3 regions of the Salinivibrio sp. PR919 genome follow, and region 1 is predicted to be linked to each of the others. Evidence: riboswitches for the same ligand, from Rfam matches in the RefSeq annotation. Region 1 holds a riboswitch; each other region holds the start of a gene.
The links. Region 1 has a riboswitch for thiamine pyrophosphate ahead of thiB (thiamine ABC transporter substrate binding subunit). Riboswitches for the same ligand answer to the same signal wherever they lie in the genome.
Positions count from the first base shown of each region.

Region 2: linked by a shared signal. The riboswitch ahead of thiC (phosphomethylpyrimidine synthase ThiC) and the one ahead of thiB (thiamine ABC transporter substrate binding subunit) in region 1 are both predicted to bind thiamine pyrophosphate.
Region 3: linked by a shared signal. The riboswitch ahead of thiD (bifunctional hydroxymethylpyrimidine kinase/phosphomethylpyrimidine kinase) and the one ahead of thiB (thiamine ABC transporter substrate binding subunit) in region 1 are both predicted to bind thiamine pyrophosphate.

Region 1 is NZ_MUFL01000082.1:605-6,617, forward strand. It holds gene leuD (3-isopropylmalate dehydratase small subunit) at 1-157, shown strand, start outside; gene BZG83_RS13605 (DUF547 domain-containing protein) at 277-1,068, shown strand; TPP riboswitch at 1,107-1,208, shown strand; gene thiB (thiamine ABC transporter substrate binding subunit) at 1,261-2,247, shown strand; gene thiP (thiamine/thiamine pyrophosphate ABC transporter permease) at 2,253-3,842, shown strand; gene thiQ (thiamine ABC transporter ATP-binding protein) at 3,836-4,540, shown strand; gene BZG83_RS13625 (GGDEF domain-containing protein) at 4,608-5,612, shown strand; gene BZG83_RS13630 (PhoH family protein) at 5,649-6,013, opposite strand, start outside.
Region 2 is NZ_MUFL01000016.1:44,001-52,303, reverse strand. It holds gene crcB (fluoride efflux transporter CrcB) at 603-983, shown strand; TPP riboswitch at 1,040-1,139, shown strand; gene thiC (phosphomethylpyrimidine synthase ThiC) at 1,233-3,209, shown strand; gene thiE (thiamine phosphate synthase) at 3,206-3,874, shown strand; gene BZG83_RS04905 (HesA/MoeB/ThiF family protein) at 3,858-4,625, shown strand; gene thiS (sulfur carrier protein ThiS) at 4,609-4,806, shown strand; gene BZG83_RS04895 (thiazole synthase) at 4,809-5,582, shown strand; gene thiH (2-iminoacetate synthase ThiH) at 5,582-6,733, shown strand; gene BZG83_RS04885 (glutaredoxin family protein) at 6,747-6,977, shown strand; gene BZG83_RS04880 (aminopeptidase P family protein) at 7,031-8,303, opposite strand, start outside.
Region 3 is NZ_MUFL01000048.1:20,057-25,061, forward strand. It holds gene BZG83_RS10325 (PAS domain-containing sensor histidine kinase) at 1-37, shown strand, start outside; gene BZG83_RS10330 (putative bifunctional diguanylate cyclase/phosphodiesterase) at 34-1,794, shown strand; TPP riboswitch at 1,857-1,957, shown strand; gene thiD (bifunctional hydroxymethylpyrimidine kinase/phosphomethylpyrimidine kinase) at 2,019-2,876, shown strand; gene BZG83_RS10340 (potassium channel family protein) at 2,960-3,985, opposite strand; partial or broken gene BZG83_RS17160 (methyl-accepting chemotaxis protein) at 4,477-4,812, shown strand; gene BZG83_RS17165 (CZB domain-containing protein) at 4,834-5,005, shown strand, end outside.

The DNA.
Region 1 (6,013 bases):
CCAAACCATCCGTGCCGGTGAACACTGCTTTAGCTTCCAGATGGATGATTTTCGCCGTCATTGCTTGTTGGAAGGATTAGATAGCATTGGCCTCACGCTTCAGCACGACGCTGAGATCTCGCGCTTTGAGCAAAACATTCCCGCCTTTTTGGCATAACACAACACTTTAACCACTAAAACGCTGCTCAAGCAGCGTTTTTTTATGGCCATGAAAGCAAACATGGCGCAAGCTGGTCTAGGATATAAACAAGATACGCTCGCGATTGAGGAAGCGGTATGCGAACACGGATCACGCTCATTTTTTGGTTACTCGTTGCTTTTCCAGCCTTGGCCGCCCCGAAAGCCGATTATTGGGCAATGTGGGATGCGCACAACCCCGCCAGCCAAGCCACGTTTACCCATCACAGCTGGCAAGTATTACTCGATAAATATTTACAGCCTCAAGGACAGCACACCTTATTTAACTACGCAGCCGTCACCGAGGCCGATAAAGCGACTCTCGATCATTACATTAGCATGCTCACCGCGCGCGACCCGCGCACCTTGACCAAAGACGAACAATACGCGTACTGGGTTAATCTCTACAATTCAGTCACCGTAAAGCTAATTTTGGATGCGTATCCAGTCCGTTCGATCACCAAACTCGGTGGCCTGTTTAGCTTTGGACCTTGGGATGATGAGGTGGTCACGGTGGCAGGAGAGCCGCTTACCTTGAATGATATTGAGCACCGTATTCTGCGCCCGCTCTGGCAAGATCCGCGTACCCATTATGCGGTCAATTGTGCCAGCCTTGGCTGTCCGAACCTACAGCCACAAGCCTTTCAAGCCGACACCTTAGAGGCACAATTAGAACAAGCCGCCTATACCTTTATTAACAGTGATAAAGGCGTGAGTCAGCAAGGCGGTCAGTGGCAGCTTTCTTCTATCTATGAGTGGTTTGAGGCCGATTTTGGCGGCAGTGAACAAGGAGTAATCACCCATATCAATCAATACCGCGATATCAAACTTCCCGAGGATGCACGCTTAGACTATGACTACGACTGGGCGCTTAACCGAACCGCTGACTAAAAGGCTTGGTTAACCCTAAGCCAATCAGTACAATGGCTTCGTACTCATTGGGGAGCCTCTTGGCTGAGATTGCGCACCGCGCTAAACCCATCGAACCTGATCCAGCTAACACTGGCGTAGGGATTGAGACTTGATGATGTCATCAACCAGCCTCAACACCCACGCCCAACTTAGGAGCGTGCTGTGAAAGTCATTACGTCTGTTTTAACCGTACTTTCTTTGTCTCTGTTATCGCTTGGCGCCCGCGCCGCCGACCCGCTGACTGTCTATACCTACGACTCGTTTATCGCCGATTGGGGCGCAGGGCCAAAAATTAAAGCCGCCTTCGAGAAACGCTGTAATTGTAAGGTCGAGTTTGTGTCCCTTGAAGACGGCGCAGCCTTGCTAAACCGCATGCGGATTGAAGGCAGTAACACCAGCGCCGATATCGTGTTGGGTATAGACACCAATTTAATGAAAGAAGCGGAGCGGAGCGGCATTGTCGCCGAGCACGCGGTGAATACGGAGCGCCTACAGGTACCCGGCGGTTGGGATAATCCCTACTTTATCCCCTACGATTACGGCTACTTTGCCTTCGTGTACGACACCACGCGCCTGCTCGATCCGCCCAAGAGCTTGAAAGCCTTGATTGAAGATCGTGATGACATCAGTGTGATTTACCAAGATCCCCGTGTCTCCACCGTTGGCCAAGGCTTAATGCTTTGGATCCAGAAAGTCTACGGCGATAAAAGCCAGCAAGCATGGCGTGATCTCGCGGATAACACCATTACCGTGACCAAAGGCTGGACCGAAGCGTACAACATGTTCCTGAACAAGGAAGCGGACATGGTGCTCTCTTACACCACATCACCGGCTTACCATTTGGTTGCCGATGATGATGACCGCTTTGCCGCCGCGACGTTTGAAGAGGGCCACTATATGCAGATTGAAGTGGCCGCAAAATCAGCCTACACCGACCAGCCAGAACTGGCCGATGCGTTTTTGCAGTTTATGCTCAGCGATGAAGCGCAGTCGATCATTCCCCTTACGCAATGGATGTACCCTGTTACTGATATCACGTTACCGGATGCCTTCTATACCTTGAGTAAGCCAGAAAAAAGCTTGATTTATCAACCCGATGAAGTGATGGGCAACCGTCAACAATGGGTGCGTGACTGGCAAACGGCGTTGGTTGAATAATCGTCATGCTCAACCCTTCACGCACTTGGCCGGGCAGTCTCGCGGCCAGTCTCGTCGTGCTTTTAATTGGCAGCGCTCTTTGGGCGCTGTTCTCTCACAGCCAAGATCTTAACCTTCAGGCACTATGGCAAGATGCCTACCTTCGTCACGTCACCGTATTTAGCTTCAAGCAAGCCATTTTATCAGTGATCCTCAGTGTGGGATTGGCGATTCCTGTTGCCCACGCCCTGTCGCGTCGCGAGTTTGCGGGTAAGCGTTGGTTGTTGAAACTGTTTGCCATGACCTTAGTGCTGCCTGTGCTGATTGGGGTATTTGGCTTGGTAGCCATTTTTGGTCGCAGCGGATTGCTCGCCGACACCCTACAACATTTTGATCTTTCTATGCCATTTTCCATTTATGGATTGAGCGGCATTTTGCTGGCACACGTGTTTTTCAACTTACCATTTTCCGCCCAGATCATGGTGCAAGCACTCGAGGGGATCCCCGCCGATCAACGCCGCTTAGCGACTCAATTGGGCTTAGGTGGCTGGCAGCGTTTTCGTCACCTTGAATGGCCTTATCTTCGCCAAAGTTTGCCCCATATCGTCGGGCTGGTGTTTATGCTCTGCTTTACCAGTTTTGCCACCGTCATGGCGCTTGGAGGCGGCCCCAAAGCCACCACCATAGAGTTGGCCATTTACCAAGCCATTCGCTTTGACTTTGATTTGCAAACCGGCGCGGCATTAGCGCTGTGGCAGATGATGCTGTGCGGCACCATTGCGTTTGTAGTGCAAACATTCACACGCGCGGTGCCGAATACACCCAGTGAAGTATTACCATTGCCGCATGCCCTCGATAGCCGAGCGGCGAAATGCTGGGATCTGCTCTGGATAACCTTGGTCTTGCTTCTCGTATTGCCGCCACTGGGTGTAGTGCTGTATCGCGGGCTCAACCCGAGTGCGCTCACTGTCCTTGCCGATACAGCGTTATGGCAAGCCACCATGCACTCATTGTGGGTGGCCACCGGCGCGAGCGCCATTGCATTTGTGTTGGCAATTGCAGTGATCTTAGCCAGTCGTCACTGGCGATTTCATGGTCAAAAAAAACGAGCCGATGGTATTGAAACGCTGGGGGCCATGATTTTGGTCGTGCCAAGTATCGTATTAAGCACTGGACTGTTTTTGCTGTTTCGCCAATTTAGCGATGTCTTTAGCCTCGCCTTGTGGTTGGTGATGGGGGTCAATGCGCTGATGGCCTTACCGTATTTGATTAAGGTGCTCAGTGCCCCTGCCTATCAAGTGGCGCAATCTTATCATGCACTCTGTGCCACCCTAGGCGTGCGCGGGGTTACCCGCTTGCGCTTAATTGAATGGCAGTGCTTACGCCGCCCAATAGCACGTGGCCTCGCGGTCAGTTTTGTCCTCTCGATGGGCGATCTCAGCGCCATCTCTTTATTTGGTAGCCAACACTTTCAAACACTGCCTTTGTATCTATTTCGTCTGATGGGCAGTTATCAAATGGATGCGGGCGCCGCGGCGGCCATGCTGTTATTAGCGACCAGTTTAGGCAGCTACGCTCTGATCATCCGCCTCGTCCAATGGAGACACGCATGCTAACCCTTTCCAATATCACGTATCGCTACCAGCAAGCGTGGATGCACTTCGACGCCCACATTGCGCCGGGAGAGATTGTTGCTGTACTCGGCCCAAGCGGCGCAGGGAAAAGTACCTTACTCTCTCTGATTGCAGGATTAATTGCTCCTGATAGTGGCGAGATTTTGATTGCAGGTAAGCCAGTCACTACCGCGCCGGCTCACCAGCGCCCACTCTCCATCCTGTTTCAAGAGCATAATGTCTTCACCCACTTATCGGTGTTTGACAACATGGCGATTGGACTTTCGCCTTCACTCAAGCTCAGTCACGCACAAAAAGAGAGCGTGAGAAGCGCCGCGGATGCGGTGGGGCTGACACCTTATTTAGATCGTTTACCCGGCGCATTGTCCGGCGGGCAGCGCCAGCGGATTGCACTCGGACGAAGTATTGCACGTCAACAGCCTCTGTTATTACTTGATGAGCCTTTTTCAGCCCTTGATCCTGCGTTGAAAAAAGACATGTTAGCCTTGGTGAAACGGACCGCCCACGCGCAAGGTACAACCGTTTTGATGGTGACCCATCACCCCGACGATGCGAAAGCCATTGCCTCACGTTTTCTTTACGTCGATGAGGGCCAGATTGCCTTGTCTCGCCCCGTCGCTGACCTGAATGCGCCCCCACCGGCGATGCATCGTTATATGGGCATGATGGAATCCCCCTAATAGATGGCGCCTCCTCGTTTGGCTTCTATACTGACAACAGGAATAGACCCTTTTAAGGAGGCGCTTTGTGCCCGCCAGTAGCATTCAGATACTCGACTCTATCGTCGATTTCACGGCCAAAACTGAAGTTGATGCGATTACCAAGAGCCTACTGACGTCGATCCTTGAGCTAACGCCTGTCAGTGAAGTGGTGTTACTCGATTACTGTTCTGGACTCAATCCCCCTTTTACGGTGCTGGGTACCAATGACAACAGCGCCTTTCAGCAAGAAAATATCGAACAAGTGGATGCGCTGCTGGAAGACTGCCTCGAGAGCCAAAAGGTCACCGTGCATCAGGCGCACGATCACACCTTGGTTGCCGTCCCTATCTATTACGAAAAAGACGAAGACATTCGCGGTGTCTTATGTGGCCGCGCCGAGCAATTAAACGAGGAACAGCTTGCTCTGGTGTCTGGCCTCATTCACATCTATGAGAACTATCAACAAATCATTATGGCCAGCGAGCGAGACAGCTTTACCGGTCTATTCAATCGCAAGGTGCTGACCAAGAAATTGGACCTGATTAGTGATCGCTTAGCGCAAGCGCCCGCGGCGATGGACAGCGATTTGGATCAGGCGAGTTATCCTTGGATTTGTATTTTTGATGTCGACCATTTCAAGCAAATTAATGATAACTTTGGCCATGTCTTTGGCGATGAAGTCATTTTGTTGCTCGCGTCTTTAATGCGACAAACCTTTTCTGTCGAAGACACCCTGTTTCGCTACGGCGGGGATGAATTTGTGGTGTTACTTCACCCTTGCACACGCGCTATGGCTGAGCAAAAAGCCAATACCTTTATTGCCAATGTCAACGCACGCGACTTTGGCGCAGCGGAAACCGTGACCATTTCCATGGGCGCAACGCGTATCGATAAAGCGCATCAAAGCACCAGTACCTTATTGGGTAATGCGGATCAGGCGCTTTATCACGCCAAGCAAAACGGTCGCAATCAAGTGGCTTTCTACGAAGGATTGCTGGAAAACGGCATCATCAAAACCTTTGTTGCCGCCGACGATGTCGAGCTGTTTTAACGCAAGGAAAACACGGCGGCTGAGCCGCCGGTTCGGTTAAAGGTTTTCTTCGGCAAACTCGGCAAGACGGCTGCGTACTACCCCATTGAGGTATACGCACGCACTGCCCTCGAAATTTTTAAATCGCTCGACAATGTAAGTCAGCCCAGAGGTAACCGGTGTGAGGTAGGGGGAGTCGATTTGCGCTAAGTTGCCTGAGCAAACCAGTTTAGTCCCTTCACCACAGCGGGTGATAATGGTCTTCAGTTGCGAGGCAGTCAGGTTCTGGCACTCATCCAAGATCACAAACGCGTTTTGAATCGAGCGACCACGCATAAAGTTAATCGACTTAAACTGTAAGTTGGCTTTCTCCATGATGTAACGCATCGAGCCATCCGTGCATTCATCATTCATGTGCAGCG
Region 2 (8,303 bases), on a different contig from region 1:
CCAAAGCATCGACATCGTCGGTGCTTTTTTGTATGTGAATCATCAAGCTTCTCGTAAGCCGATTAAGGGTAGGTGTGAACATACAAACGACAAAAAAGCGTGTTGGGGGCTGGGTCGCCAGCCCGGTCGAATCCCTCTACCCCTGCCAAACATCAAAGCATCGACATCGTCGGTGCTTTTTTGTATGTGAATCATCAAGCTTCTCGTAATCCGATAAGAGATAGATGAGAACATGCAAACGACAAAAAAGCGTGTTGGGGGCTGGGTCGCCAGCCCGGTCGAATCCCTCTACCCCTGCCAAACATCAAAGCACCGACATCGTCGGTGCTTTTTTTGTATGTGAATCATCAAGGTTCTCGTAATCCGATTAAGGGTAGATGTGAACATGCAATCTACACAAAAGCGTGTTGGGGGCTGGGTCGCCAGCCCGGTCGAATTCCTCTACCCCTGCCAAATATCAAAGCATCGGCATCGTCGGTGCTTTTTTTGTATGTGACTCATTATGCTTCTAGCACCCTTGATCCTTTTCCCTTTTTCTTCCTCCTGTTTCTTGTTCACATGTCGCGGTATGATGACTTTTTACCAATCGAAAGGAGCACCCTGTGGTAAGCATATTGTGGGTAGGACTTGGTGGCGCATTAGGGGCGTCTTCGCGTTTTTTAGTTTCAGAGTGGAGCGTCGCGGTGTTTGGTCGAGGATTTCCCTACGGCACCCTAATGGTTAATGTGCTGGGATCATTAGCGATGGGTGTCTTTTTAGCGGCGATGAGCCAAGAACTGATTGCCCCAGTGCCTTGGCGTCAACTGATTGCTATTGGCTTTTTGGGCGCGTTCACCACCTTCTCGACCTTTTCAGTGGATACCTTGCTTCTTTTTCAACATGGTGAGACGGTGAAAGCCTTGTTAAACGTGGGTCTCAACCTTGCGTTATGCTTAGGAGCGGCCGCGATGGGGGCTTGGCTGCTAGGACGCATTACTGGGTAGGTAAAAACATGCTAGTACGTCGCTTGTTGTTGCGGCGGTGATTTCTTATACTGGCGTTGAACTTGTCGGAGTGCCAATTGGCTGAGACCACGTTAAGTGGGATCCGTTGAACCTGATCTGGTTAGTACCAGCGAAGGGAACAAGAGATGCATCAGATCACAGACCGTACGCGTCTGCCAGTTTGCTCACATCTCAATTCAGCGTTTTCCGGCAAGCATTAATTCCCATAATGAACACCGGAGTAATGCTATGTCGACCCGTAAACAGGCCCGTCTTGAGGCCAAATCCTTTATCGATTCTCTCTCTGCGCAAACCTACCCCAACTCGGAAAAAGTCTATGTCGAGGGATCGCGACCCGATATTCGCGTAGGGATGCGAGAAATCCATTTGTCTCCGACCTTTGTGGGTGGCAGTAAAGACAATCCGCAGTACGAGGCCAATGAGTCCATTCGGGTTTATGACACATCAGGGCCTTATACTGACCCACAGAGTGCTATCGATATTTACCAAGGCTTAGCGCCAGTGCGCAAAGCATGGATTGATGAGCGTGCCGATACAGAGTTCCTTGATGCAGTGAGCTCAGACTATGCGCAGACTCGCCTTAGTGATGAAACCTTGGATGATCTTCGCTTTAGTGCCTTACCGTCTATCCGTCGGGCAAAACCTAACCAATGTGTGACCCAACTTCACTACGCACGCCAAGGCATTATCACCCCAGAGATGGAATTTATCGCTATCCGGGAAAATATGGGACGTCAGCAGTATCGTGAAGAGCAGCTAAACCGCCAGCACCCAGGAGAAAGCTTTGGCGCGCATTTACCCTCAAACATCACTCCCGAATTTGTGCGCCAAGAAGTTGCTGAAGGGCGTGCGATTATTCCGGCCAACATTAACCACCCAGAAGCGGAGCCGATGATCATTGGGCGTAACTTTCTGGTGAAAGTGAATGCTAATATTGGTAACTCGGCGGTGAGCTCCTCCATTGAAGAAGAAACTGAAAAACTGGTGTGGGCGACCCGTTGGGGCGCGGATACGGTGATGGATTTATCGACCGGACGCAATATCCACGAAACCCGCGAGTGGATTTTACGTAATAGCCCAGTCCCGATTGGCACTGTGCCTATGTATCAGGCGCTTGAGAAAGTGAATGGCATTGCCGAAGACCTGACTTGGGAAGTGATGCGCGATACCTTGATAGAGCAAGCCGAGCAAGGGGTCGACTACTTTACCATTCACGCTGGGGTGCGTTTGCACTATGTGCCCATGACTGCCAATCGCGTGACTGGGATTGTCTCGCGTGGCGGGTCGATTATCGCCAAATGGTGCTTGGCGCATCATCAAGAAAGCTTCCTCTATACCCATTTTCGTGAAATCTGCGAGATTTGTGCCGCGTATGATGTATCGCTGTCGTTAGGCGATGGATTGCGCCCAGGCTCAGTAGCTGACGCGAACGACGAAGCCCAGTTCAGTGAGTTACGTACCCTGGGCGAGCTAACCAAGGTGGCATGGGAATACGATGTGCAGGTGATGATTGAAGGCCCCGGCCATGTGCCCATGCACATGATCAAAGAGAATATGGACGAGCAGCTCACCCATTGCCACGAAGCGCCCTTTTATACTTTAGGCCCGCTGACTACCGATATCGCGCCTGGTTACGACCACATCACCTCCGGGATTGGTGCGGCGATGATTGGCTGGTTTGGGTGTGCGATGCTTTGCTATGTCACGCCCAAAGAACATCTGGGTCTGCCCAATAAAGAGGATGTTAAAACTGGGCTTATCACTTACAAGTTGTGTGCGCACGCCGCCGACTTAGCCAAAGGACATCCGGGCGCGCAGGTGCGAGATAACGCCATTTCCAAAGCGCGCTTTGAATTTCGCTGGGAAGATCAGTTTAACCTTGCATTAGATCCAGTGACGGCGCGTGCTTATCACGATGAAACACTGCCTCAAGAGTCGGGCAAGGTCGCGCATTTTTGCTCCATGTGTGGGCCAAAATTCTGCTCTATGAAGATCAGCCAAGAAGTCCGCGATTATGCCAAAGAAAATGGCTATGCCGCTGCGGGCGAAGCGATTGATGTCACCATGCTGGAAGACCCGTTAGCAGGCATGCAGCAAAAATCGCAAGAGTTTCGAGCAAAGGGCAGTGAGCTCTACCTGCAAAAATCCCATCATTCGTTACCACAAGGCGCTGAGGTAGCGGACAGCGATAAGGTGGAGTCATGAGCCTGACCCCGTTTGCATCTATGTCTGAAGGTATAGGCCCATTATATCCGGTGGTAGACGATGTGGATTTGCTCGAACGCTTGCTTTGCTTGGGGGTGAAAACCGTGCAACTGCGTGTGAAGCAGCCGGGGCATCCTCAATTGGCGGATTGGGTACAGCGTGCGGTGGCGTTGGGCCGCGCGCACCATGCCCAGGTGTTTATCAACGATCACTGGCAGCTCGCGCTTGAGGCTGGCGCCTATGGCGTTCATCTGGGCCAGCAAGACATACAAGAGGCGGATCTTGACCTGCTCGCACGACAAGGCGTGCGCCTTGGCGTATCGACACGCAGTCCCGAACAACTTGCTGCAGCGATTGCGCTCTCGCCCAGTTATCTCGCCATCGGCCATATTTTTCCCACTACCACCAAACAGCTCGCCGAGCCGCCGCAAGGCATTTCTGCGTTAGCGCAGCAGGTAGCGACTGTGGATGGCCGCTTCCCGACGGTGGCGATTGGCGGTATTGATCTCAACCGTGCTCCTGACGTTTGGCGCACTGGCGTGGACGCCATTGCGGTGGTCCGTGCCGTGACGCAAGCGCCTGATTTAGCGGCGCTCATTGACGCATTTAATCGCTGTCTTAATCCATCAAGACAACAAGGAGGGCGTGATGCTATCGGACAGTGAATACCTGCGTTATAGCCGGCAAATCATGCTGCCGGAGGTTGGAGAGTGCGGGCAGCAGGCACTTAGCAAGGCGCGCGTGTTAATGGTCGGTGCCGGTGGGCTTGGAACCACCGCGGGCCTCTATCTTGCAGGCGCTGGCGTGGGTAAGTTAGCGATTGCTGACTCGGACCACATTGAGCTATCTAACTTGGCGCGTCAGGTGGCGTATCGGGAGGCGCAAATCGGCACCGATAAAGCCGCGTCGCTAGCCGCTAACTTGGTCGCGCTGAATCCACATTGCCAGTGCCGAGCCATCAATGCCTATCTAGAAGGTGAGCGTCTGGCGCTCGAAGTAGCGATGGCGGATGTGGTCCTTGATTGCAGTGATAATCTCGCCACCCGTCATGCGGTCAACCAAGCCTGTGTAGAGGCTGGTACGCCGTTGGTGAGCGCAGCGGCGATCGGTTGGCAAGGCCAGTTATTGGTTTATCAACCGCATAGCGCATGTTATGCGTGCGCCTTCGCAGACGTGACGCTTTCTGAACCCACACGCTGTGCAGAATCCGGGGTAATGGGACCTGTGGTCGGCATGATGGCCACCGCGCAAGCGCTGGAGGCAATAAAGCTGTTATTAGGGCAGGCGGTCAGGACCAATCGCTTGTCACGACTGGATGGACAAACCATGACATGGCAGCACTTTTCGCTGCCCGTGGATCCGCATTGTGCGGTTTGTCAGCCAAAGCGGGAGGTAAGCGATGCAGTTAACCATTAATGACACGCCGACAGAGGTCAATGCCACGACCGTCGCGCAACTGATTGAGGAGATGAAGGTGCCAGCCGAGTCGGTCGCGGTCGCGCTAAATCAGACCATTATTGCGCGTGATGCTTGGTCATCCACGTCACTCACCGCTGGCGATAGCTTGGCGGTCTTTCAAGCGATTGCCGGAGGATAATTATGTTAACCATTGCGGATACGACGTTTTCATCTCGACTGTTAACCGGCACCGGCAAGTTTGCTAGTCGCAAGACCATGGCCGAGTCACTGGCGGCCAGTGGTACTGAACTGGTCACCATGGCGCTAAAGCGAGTCGATGTCCATGCCATACAAGATGATATTTTAACCCCGCTGCGCGAGCTAGGTGTGCACCTGCTGCCCAATACCTCGGGTGCGAAGAATGCGCAAGAAGCGGTCTTTGCCGCGCGTCTTGCTCGAGAAGCATTGGGAACGCATTGGGTGAAGTTGGAGATTCACCCCGACCCCAAATATTTGATGCCTGACCCGATTGAAACCCTTCAAGCGGCGAAAACCCTTGTGGATGAGGGGTTTGTGGTGCTGCCATATTGTCATGCTGATCCTGTGCTGTGTAAGCGTTTGGAAGAGGTGGGATGCGCGGCGGTGATGCCCCTTGGCTCACCGATTGGCTCCAACCAAGGGCTGGCCTCAATGGCGTTTCTCGACATCATTATCGAGCAAGCCCGTGTGCCGGTGATCATTGATGCCGGCATTGGCGCACCGTCAGATGCGGCGTTAGCGATGGAGCGGGGCGCCGATGCCGTCTTGGTGAACACTGCCATTGCCACCGCCGGCGATCCGATTGCCATGGGCGCGGCGTTTAAACAAGCGGTTGAAGCCGGACACTGTGCGTATCGCGCTGGGCTGGCGGGCTCACATAATCACGCCCACGCTTCTAGCCCCTTAACCGCGTTTCTTGACGCTAAGGAGGCGTGATGAGTTTTTCTGAGCGGTGGGCAGCACTCGATTGGGATCATCATCGCCTTTCGATTTACAGCAAAACGCGCCAAGATGTCGAGCGGGCGCTGGCTAACTCCTCGCGTAATTTGGACGACTTCGCTGCCCTGATCAGTCCTGCCGCTGAAGCCTACCTTGAGGCCATGGCTCAGCAATCTGCGGCGCTGACGCGGCAGCGGTTTGGCTACACCATGGGGTTTTATATTCCGCTGTATCTCTCCAATTTGTGCGCTAACGTGTGTACCTATTGCGGTTTTTCGATGGAAAACCGAATCAAACGGCGCACGCTGGATGAAGCCGAAATCGCCGCCGAGTGTGAAGCGATAAAAAAAATGGGCTTTGACAGTGTGCTCTTGGTGACCGGTGAGCATGAAACCAAGGTGGGGCTCGATTATTTTCTCCGCGCCTTACCGGTGGTGAAGCAATACTTTCATCATGTGGCGATGGAGGTGCAGCCGCTGGATACCGAGGCGTATCGCGCCTTGGTGGCACAAGGTGTGGATGCGGTGATGGTGTACCAAGAAACCTACCACGCGCCAACCTATGGAGAACACCACAAGCGCGGGAATAAAACCGACTTTCACTATCGGTTGCAAACCCCAGATAGGTTGGCACAAGCAGGGGTTGATAAAATCGGCCTTGGCGCATTAATTGGCCTAGAGGACTGGCGTACCGACAGCTTTTTTACCGCCCAGCATCTCGATTATCTGGAAAAGCAATACTGGCAAAGTCGCTACTCGCTATCCTTTCCACGCTTACGCCCTTGCGCGGGCGCCTTACAGCCGAAATCGGTGATGACCGACAAGCAGCTGGTTCAGCTTATTTGTGCCTATCGGTTGTGGAATCCGCAGGTGGAGCTGTCGCTATCGACACGTGAGTCACCGCACTTTCGCGACAATGTGTTGCCCCTTGGGGTCACGAGCCTATCCGCGGCGTCAAAAACCCAACCGGGCGGCTACGCGAACCCGGAGCCACAATTGGAGCAGTTTGCTATCAGTGATGAGCGCAGCGCGGCAGAGGTAGCCGCCAGCGTTCGTGCCCTCGGTTTTGAGGTGGTGTGGAAAGATTGGGATAACATCTACGATATCGCGCGTCAGGCGCAAATGGCTTCACAAACGGCAGCGGGTTAGCGACAATGCGGGCATGAAACGTATTACTGTATATGTAGGTCCGCGCTGTCCTCACTGTGAGGCGGCCAAAGCTTACTTGGATAAAAAAGGGCTGCGTTATCGTGTTGTCGATACGGCTACGCCCAAAGGCAAGAAGCTGCTGGCGGCAACAGGGTCGCGGGGTGTCCCGGTGATTTGCATTGGCGATACCACCTTGCGCGGCTTTTCGCCTAAAGCGGTCGAGAAAGCCCTGAAAGGGGAATAAAAAAAGCGTCCAATCGGACGCTTTTTGTTTTTTACACTCGGTGAAGACGCGACTTAACGACTTAACGGCGCGGTCGCTTGTTTTAACCAAGCTTGGTCTTGATCATCGAGGTGGGGACTGATTTCATCCCACACGGTTTGATGATAGCGATTCCACCACTGGATTTCCGCCTCGCTGAGTAAGCTCACATCGACCAAACGACGATCGATCGGTGCACGCGTGAGTGAGGCAAACCCGAGCATCGTCATGTCGCCCTCGGTGGGCTTTTCTTCAATCAACTCGAGGTTTTCAATCCGGATCCCAAACGCGTCGGCGCGATAGTAGCCCGGCTCGTTTGATACCACCATGCCCGGCAATAGCGCGACGCTATTGGGCGCTTTGGAAATGCGCTGCGGACCTTCGTGCACGTCCAAGAAATGCCCGACACCGTGACCGGTGCCATGGTCAAAATCATAGCCGTGTTGCCACAAATACTGGCGTGCTAAGGCATCAAGCTGGCTGCCTGAGGTGCCTTTCGGGAACAGCGCGGTGGCCAGCGCAATATGTCCTTTAAGCACCAGCGTGAAGGCTTTTTTGATCTCAGCGCTGCATTCGCCCACCGGCACGGTACGGGTAATGTCGGTGGTGCCGTCATAGTATTGACCGCCTGAGTCGACCAAGTAGACGTTGTTGCTCTCAATCACGCTCGGTTTGGGCTGATTGTTGTGGTTATAGTGACACATGGCCGCATTGCCACCGGCGGCGGAAATGGTATCAAAGCTTAAGTCGACCAGTTGATCGTCTTGTTGGCGGAATTGATACAGGGTGTCTGCGAGCACGGCTTCATCAGGGCGTTCACCGGCGTCGACTTGACGGTCAAACCACGCCAAAAAGCGAGTCACGGCAACACCATCGCGCACGTGACAGGCACGCATACCGGCGATTTCTTGCGGGTTCTTGGCCGCTTTTTCAAGCGCACATGGGTCTTGCGCTTCCACCACGGTGACTTGCGCTTGTTGGAGGGTATCCAGTGTCCACGCATTGGCACCGTTTGGGTCGACCAATACACGTTGACCGCTCAGCGCTTGCAGGGCATCAACCAGACTGTCTGGGTGCGCGACGCTCACGCCTTGGCCCACGTGTGCAGCAAAGCCTTCGGGGAGACGGTCAGGGTCGATAAACACCGTCACGTCACCGGATTGCTTGATAATCGCTTGGGTCAGTACCACGGGTAAACGTGGGATGTCGCGACCACGGATATTGAGCAGCCAACAGACGGCATCGGGTTGAGTGAGTACCGCGGCATCAAGATTCTGATCGGCTAACTGCTGGCCAATGGTTTGACGT
Region 3 (5,005 bases), on a different contig from region 1:
CCGAGCGATGCAAACACTTTTGGAGGACAGGGCATGACACGAGAAAAATCCCAAGCGCAGATCCTGATCATTGATGATCGACCGGAGAATGTCGACTTGTTGACTGCCATGTTGCTGCAATCTGGCTATCAACACATCACAGGCCTTAACGATCCACGCCTTGTGACCGATTACCTCTCCCCGGTCCCCGATTTAGTGTTGCTTGATATGCGTATGCCACAACGCTCGGGGCTGGATGTACTCGATCTGTTGAACAATACGCTCGGTGAGCACTGTCCCCCGGTGATGGTGCTCACTGCCGATAGTGATAACAATCTGCGCAACCAAGCCTTATGTCGTGGGGCCATTGATTATCTCACCAAGCCGTTTGATCACCATGAAGTGCTCCAGCGCATCCATAATATTCTCCATTTTCAATTCAAAACCCTGAAAGAGCGAGATCAAGCGGCGCGTTTGCAGATGTTAGTGAATAAGCAAACCGCGGCATTACGTACCTTGTCTTTAACCGATCCCCTAACCAATCTACCCAATCGACGTGCGCTGGTGGATGCGGCTGAACGTCAACTCGCAAAGGGGATGGTGACCGTGTTTATGATAGCGTTGGATGGGATGGAGGCGGTAACACAGCATCAAGGCCACTTAATGACAGAAGCGCTGTATAAGCACCTTGCAGGGCTGTTGGCTAGTAGCTCGGTCGCAAGAGGTCGGCGTATTGGTGTCTGGGACAACACACGTTTGGTGATGTTAGTGGAAGGAGATATCACCGCCATTGACGCACTTGCCAAGCGGATGTGTCGATTATTGAGCGGGCATCACACCCTTGATGGCCGTTTGATGTCGATGCACTGCCATGTGGGAATAGCTCAAGCGGAAGGGGAGCATCACGATGTGGAGCAACTCTTTCGCCAAGCGATTCTAGCCATCCCGACCGATGACACCGAAGTGGGTCATTATCGCCAAGAGTTGGATGCGCAATCGCAACGTGAGCATATGATCCGCAATGGACTTAGCCCGGCTCTTGAACAAGGAGGGTTGTCTTTGGTCTTTCAGCCCAAATGGGATCTCAATACTGGCACCATGGTAGGCGCTGAGGCGTTATTGCGTTGGCGTCATCCGCAACTGGGAGCGATCAGCCCGGCCGAGTTTATTCCCATTGCCGAGCGAAGTGCCGATATGATCCAACTCGGCGATGCAGTTTTTTCTATGGCGTTGCGCGCGCTGGTCCGTTGGCGAGAGCAATACACCTTGCCCGAGGCGTTTCACTTAGCCATCAATGTCTCTTCCCAGCAACTTCGCCACGGTTTTGCCGACAGCATTCTTGCCCGCTGCCAAGCGCTGGAAGTACCCACCCAAATCATTCAGCTTGAGGTTACTGAATCGGCATTAATTCGACATATGTCGGTGGCGCTTAAAGAGTTACAACAGCTCCGTGATGCGGGGATGCACATTGCGCTTGATGATTTTGGCACAGGCTACAGTTCATTGAGCTATTTGAAACAGCTTCCTGTGGATTGGGTGAAGCTTGATCGTAGCTTTATTCAAGACCTTGCATCCAACGCCAGTGACAAACACCTTGTTGGCAGCGTGATCGACCTAGCGCATGGGTTCGGCCACGGTGTGGTGGCCGAAGGCGTGGAAGAAGTTGGCCAGCAACAGATTTTGCAGCGTATTGGCTGTGACCAAGCGCAAGGCTTCTTGTATGCCAAACCGCTGGGGTCAGAACAGTTTGAACAGCTTCTGCAAACCGGATGTGAATGCCCAGCGACGGCTATCAGTGCGCCCGTGTCTGGATAGCCGTGGTCATCATCGGATTAGAGATGAGGCTTGCGCTTTATCCGTAGGATGCATATCCTGAACACAGTTAGTCGGGGAGCAAGTAATTGCTGAGACTGCGAAAGCAGGACCCGTAGAACCTGATCCAGTTAGCACTGGCGGAGGGAACTGACACGATCAGCGCACAAAGTGACGCATACTGCCTCATTTTGTCTCCTTCCGCCCCTGATGATTAAGGGGCCAATATGAACCTATCTCCACCTGTTATTCTCACCATTGCCGGCTCAGACAGCGGTGGTGGCGCGGGCATTCAAGCCGACATTAAAGCGATTTCAGCGACCGGCGGCTATGCGTGCTCGGTGATCACTGCGCTAACCGCGCAAAATACCTGCGGTGTCGAGGCCGTCTTGGCGGTTGAGCCCGATTTTGTGCGCGCCCAATTAGATGCAGTGTTATACGACATGCCGGTGCGTGCGGTGAAAATCGGTATGCTGGCCAATCAAGCGATTATTCGTGAAGTCGCTGCTGTGCTGGCACGGTCGCCACACTTACCGGTGATTTTAGATCCCGTAATGGTCGCGACCAGCGGCGACCCTTTGCTCGACGAGCAGGCCATGAGGGCGTTGATTGAAGAGCTTATTCCGCGAGCAACGGTGCTCACTCCCAACTTGCCGGAGGCCGCTCGCTTAACCGGTCGGCCTGTGCCTACCTCTATAGAGCAAATGCATGAGCTGGTGCCGGCACTTCGCCATCTAGGCTGTCCTTACGTGATGCTCAAAGGGGGCCATTTACATCACGCCCCTGAAAGCGTCGATATGTGGATTAGCCGAGATACCTGTCAAACCTTGCGCGCACGCCGCATTGAAACTACCAACACCCATGGCACCGGATGTTCACTGTCTGCTGCAATCGCCTCGTTTTATGCCCAAGGGATGACGCCTATCGAGGCCGGGCGAGCGGCTAAGCAGTATTTGACGGAGGCCTTAGCGCATAGTCAGCAGCTAACGGTCGGAAGAGGTGCTGGGCCGGTGCATCATTTTTACGCTTACCCTGATAATTTGTGTCTGTCGCCAGCAGAGCATGCTGTCGCGGAATTGCCCTGAGACGAGATGGAAACGATCCGCTGCAACCCAAGTGGGGCAGCGGCATCGAAAAGAAAACAGCAAAGATGCGTTGGACGCGTCCGTTAGGCGGCAGACCAATGTGGTAAACGCTCGGCGGCGATATAAAAGATGCGATCGCCCGGTGCCACTTCAGTGTGTAGGCGAGGGTTCAGAGTGATCCCATCGCCTTTGTCGAGACCAATTAAGGTTGCATCATACTCATGCTTTAATTGATTAAACAAGGTGCCGACATCGGTTGCACTCGCATCGGTGGGGTAGCGGGCACAGTATTGGGTCATCCCTTGAGCCGTGCTCAATAGCTCGTGATGTAATTGGCTTGAACCGGGATCAACGGCCGCTTTTGCCAGCATTTCCACCGACACAGACGGCACACATTCAGCGTGCGGATAGTGCTGCTTCAATATTTGGCTGAGTGCATCATCTTGAAAATACGCGAGTAAATGGGCAGAAGGGTTTTTGTGAGCGCAGAACAGCGCCGCAGAAAGCGTGATATCGTCTTCTGGGTTATCGATAATAATACTCGCGGCACTGTCGATGCCGGCGCGCGCGATGCCCTCGGCATCAGTAAAGCTGGTCACGCGCACAAACTCTACCTCGCCAGGCAGCGGATTTTCCATTTCAGGACGGACACAAAGCACGATCGGGCGCTCGCCATGAATACCGCTTTGCAATAAACGGATTAACTGAATGGTACGCTGGCCGTTCCACCCCAAAACTAAAATATGATTTTTCACAGTAAGACTCCGTTTTCCTTGTAATCCACGTCGCCAATAATCCACCAAGGCACTGGTCACATGCCCAATCACCACCGCAAACAGACCGAGTCCACCGGGAATGATCCAAAAGGCGGTAATCCACTGTCCTGCTTCGGTGGCGGGCGAGTAATCGCCATACCCCACGGTAGAGGCGGTGACCACTAAGTAATAGATGTAGCGACTGAGTGACTGAGTCATCTCAGTTTCACCCGCTGATTGTAAAAGCAGCCAGCCAATGATGCCGTAGGCGAGTACGACCAATCCGAGAATACGCCCGTTTAAATGGGCGAAGTGGCTGATAATCCAACGTTTAAAAAGCAACCAAAAGGTCATAGTGTCTCGCTCATTCGCTATGGAAACGCCAGTATGAAGGGATTTTTTATGGGTTTACAGTGTAAATCAACGCATTGGCGTTGAGAGGATCACAGTTTAATCGATTACAAGCACATGCGTATGTATAAGGCGTACAATATGTATATTAACAACTCGGAGGGCTTCGCGTGTTTACATCTCGTCGTCAACTCGAACAAGAACAACAAAAACGTACTGAATTACAGCTAAAACTGGAGCAAGTCAATGCCCAGATAGACGCGCTGCACAGCGAAAAGGCGGCGTTAGAATCGGAGCTGGCCGTGGTACAGAAAAAACGCCAAACCGGTAAAGCGATCGACGCTAACCTGTGCCATTTTGGTGATTCGATTACCTCGACCCAATCTTCGCTGGCGACTCTGGCAGAAACTATTAATGGTGAAAAAGAGCGTGTGACGGAGGTGAGCCATCAGGCGGCGTCATGTGCCGAACAAGTCAATGATCTTGCTCGCCATGTGCAGTCATTATCCGCGCAATGTCAGCAATCGTCGGAAGCAATTCGTGCTCTTGACCAACACGCACAGGAAGTCAGTGGCATTGTGAACTTGATTCGCGATGTGGCTGACCAAACCAATCTGTTGGCCCTGAATGCGGCGATTGAGGCAGCCCGAGCTGGCGAGCAAGGGAGGGGATTCGCCGTGGTGGCTGATGAAGTCCGTAACCTCGCCGAACGCACCTCCACCGCTACGCAAGATATTACTCAGCTGGTGGAGAAGATTCGCGCCGGGAGTGGGCATGCGTGTACGCTAACCGATCAGCTTGCCAGTGAAGCGATCAAATATAGCGAGCAAGGCCAACAGGTGGCAGATGCGATGGCGACGCAAAGTGAGCAGGCGCAGCACAGTCGAACCACCATTAAAGCATCTGCATTGCGTGCCTTTTGTGAACTGGCAAAACTCGACCATATCAGTTTTAAGTTTGCGATTTATCGTGTGGTGCTCGGTGAAGATAGCATGAACGCCGATGATGTGACCGACCATACCC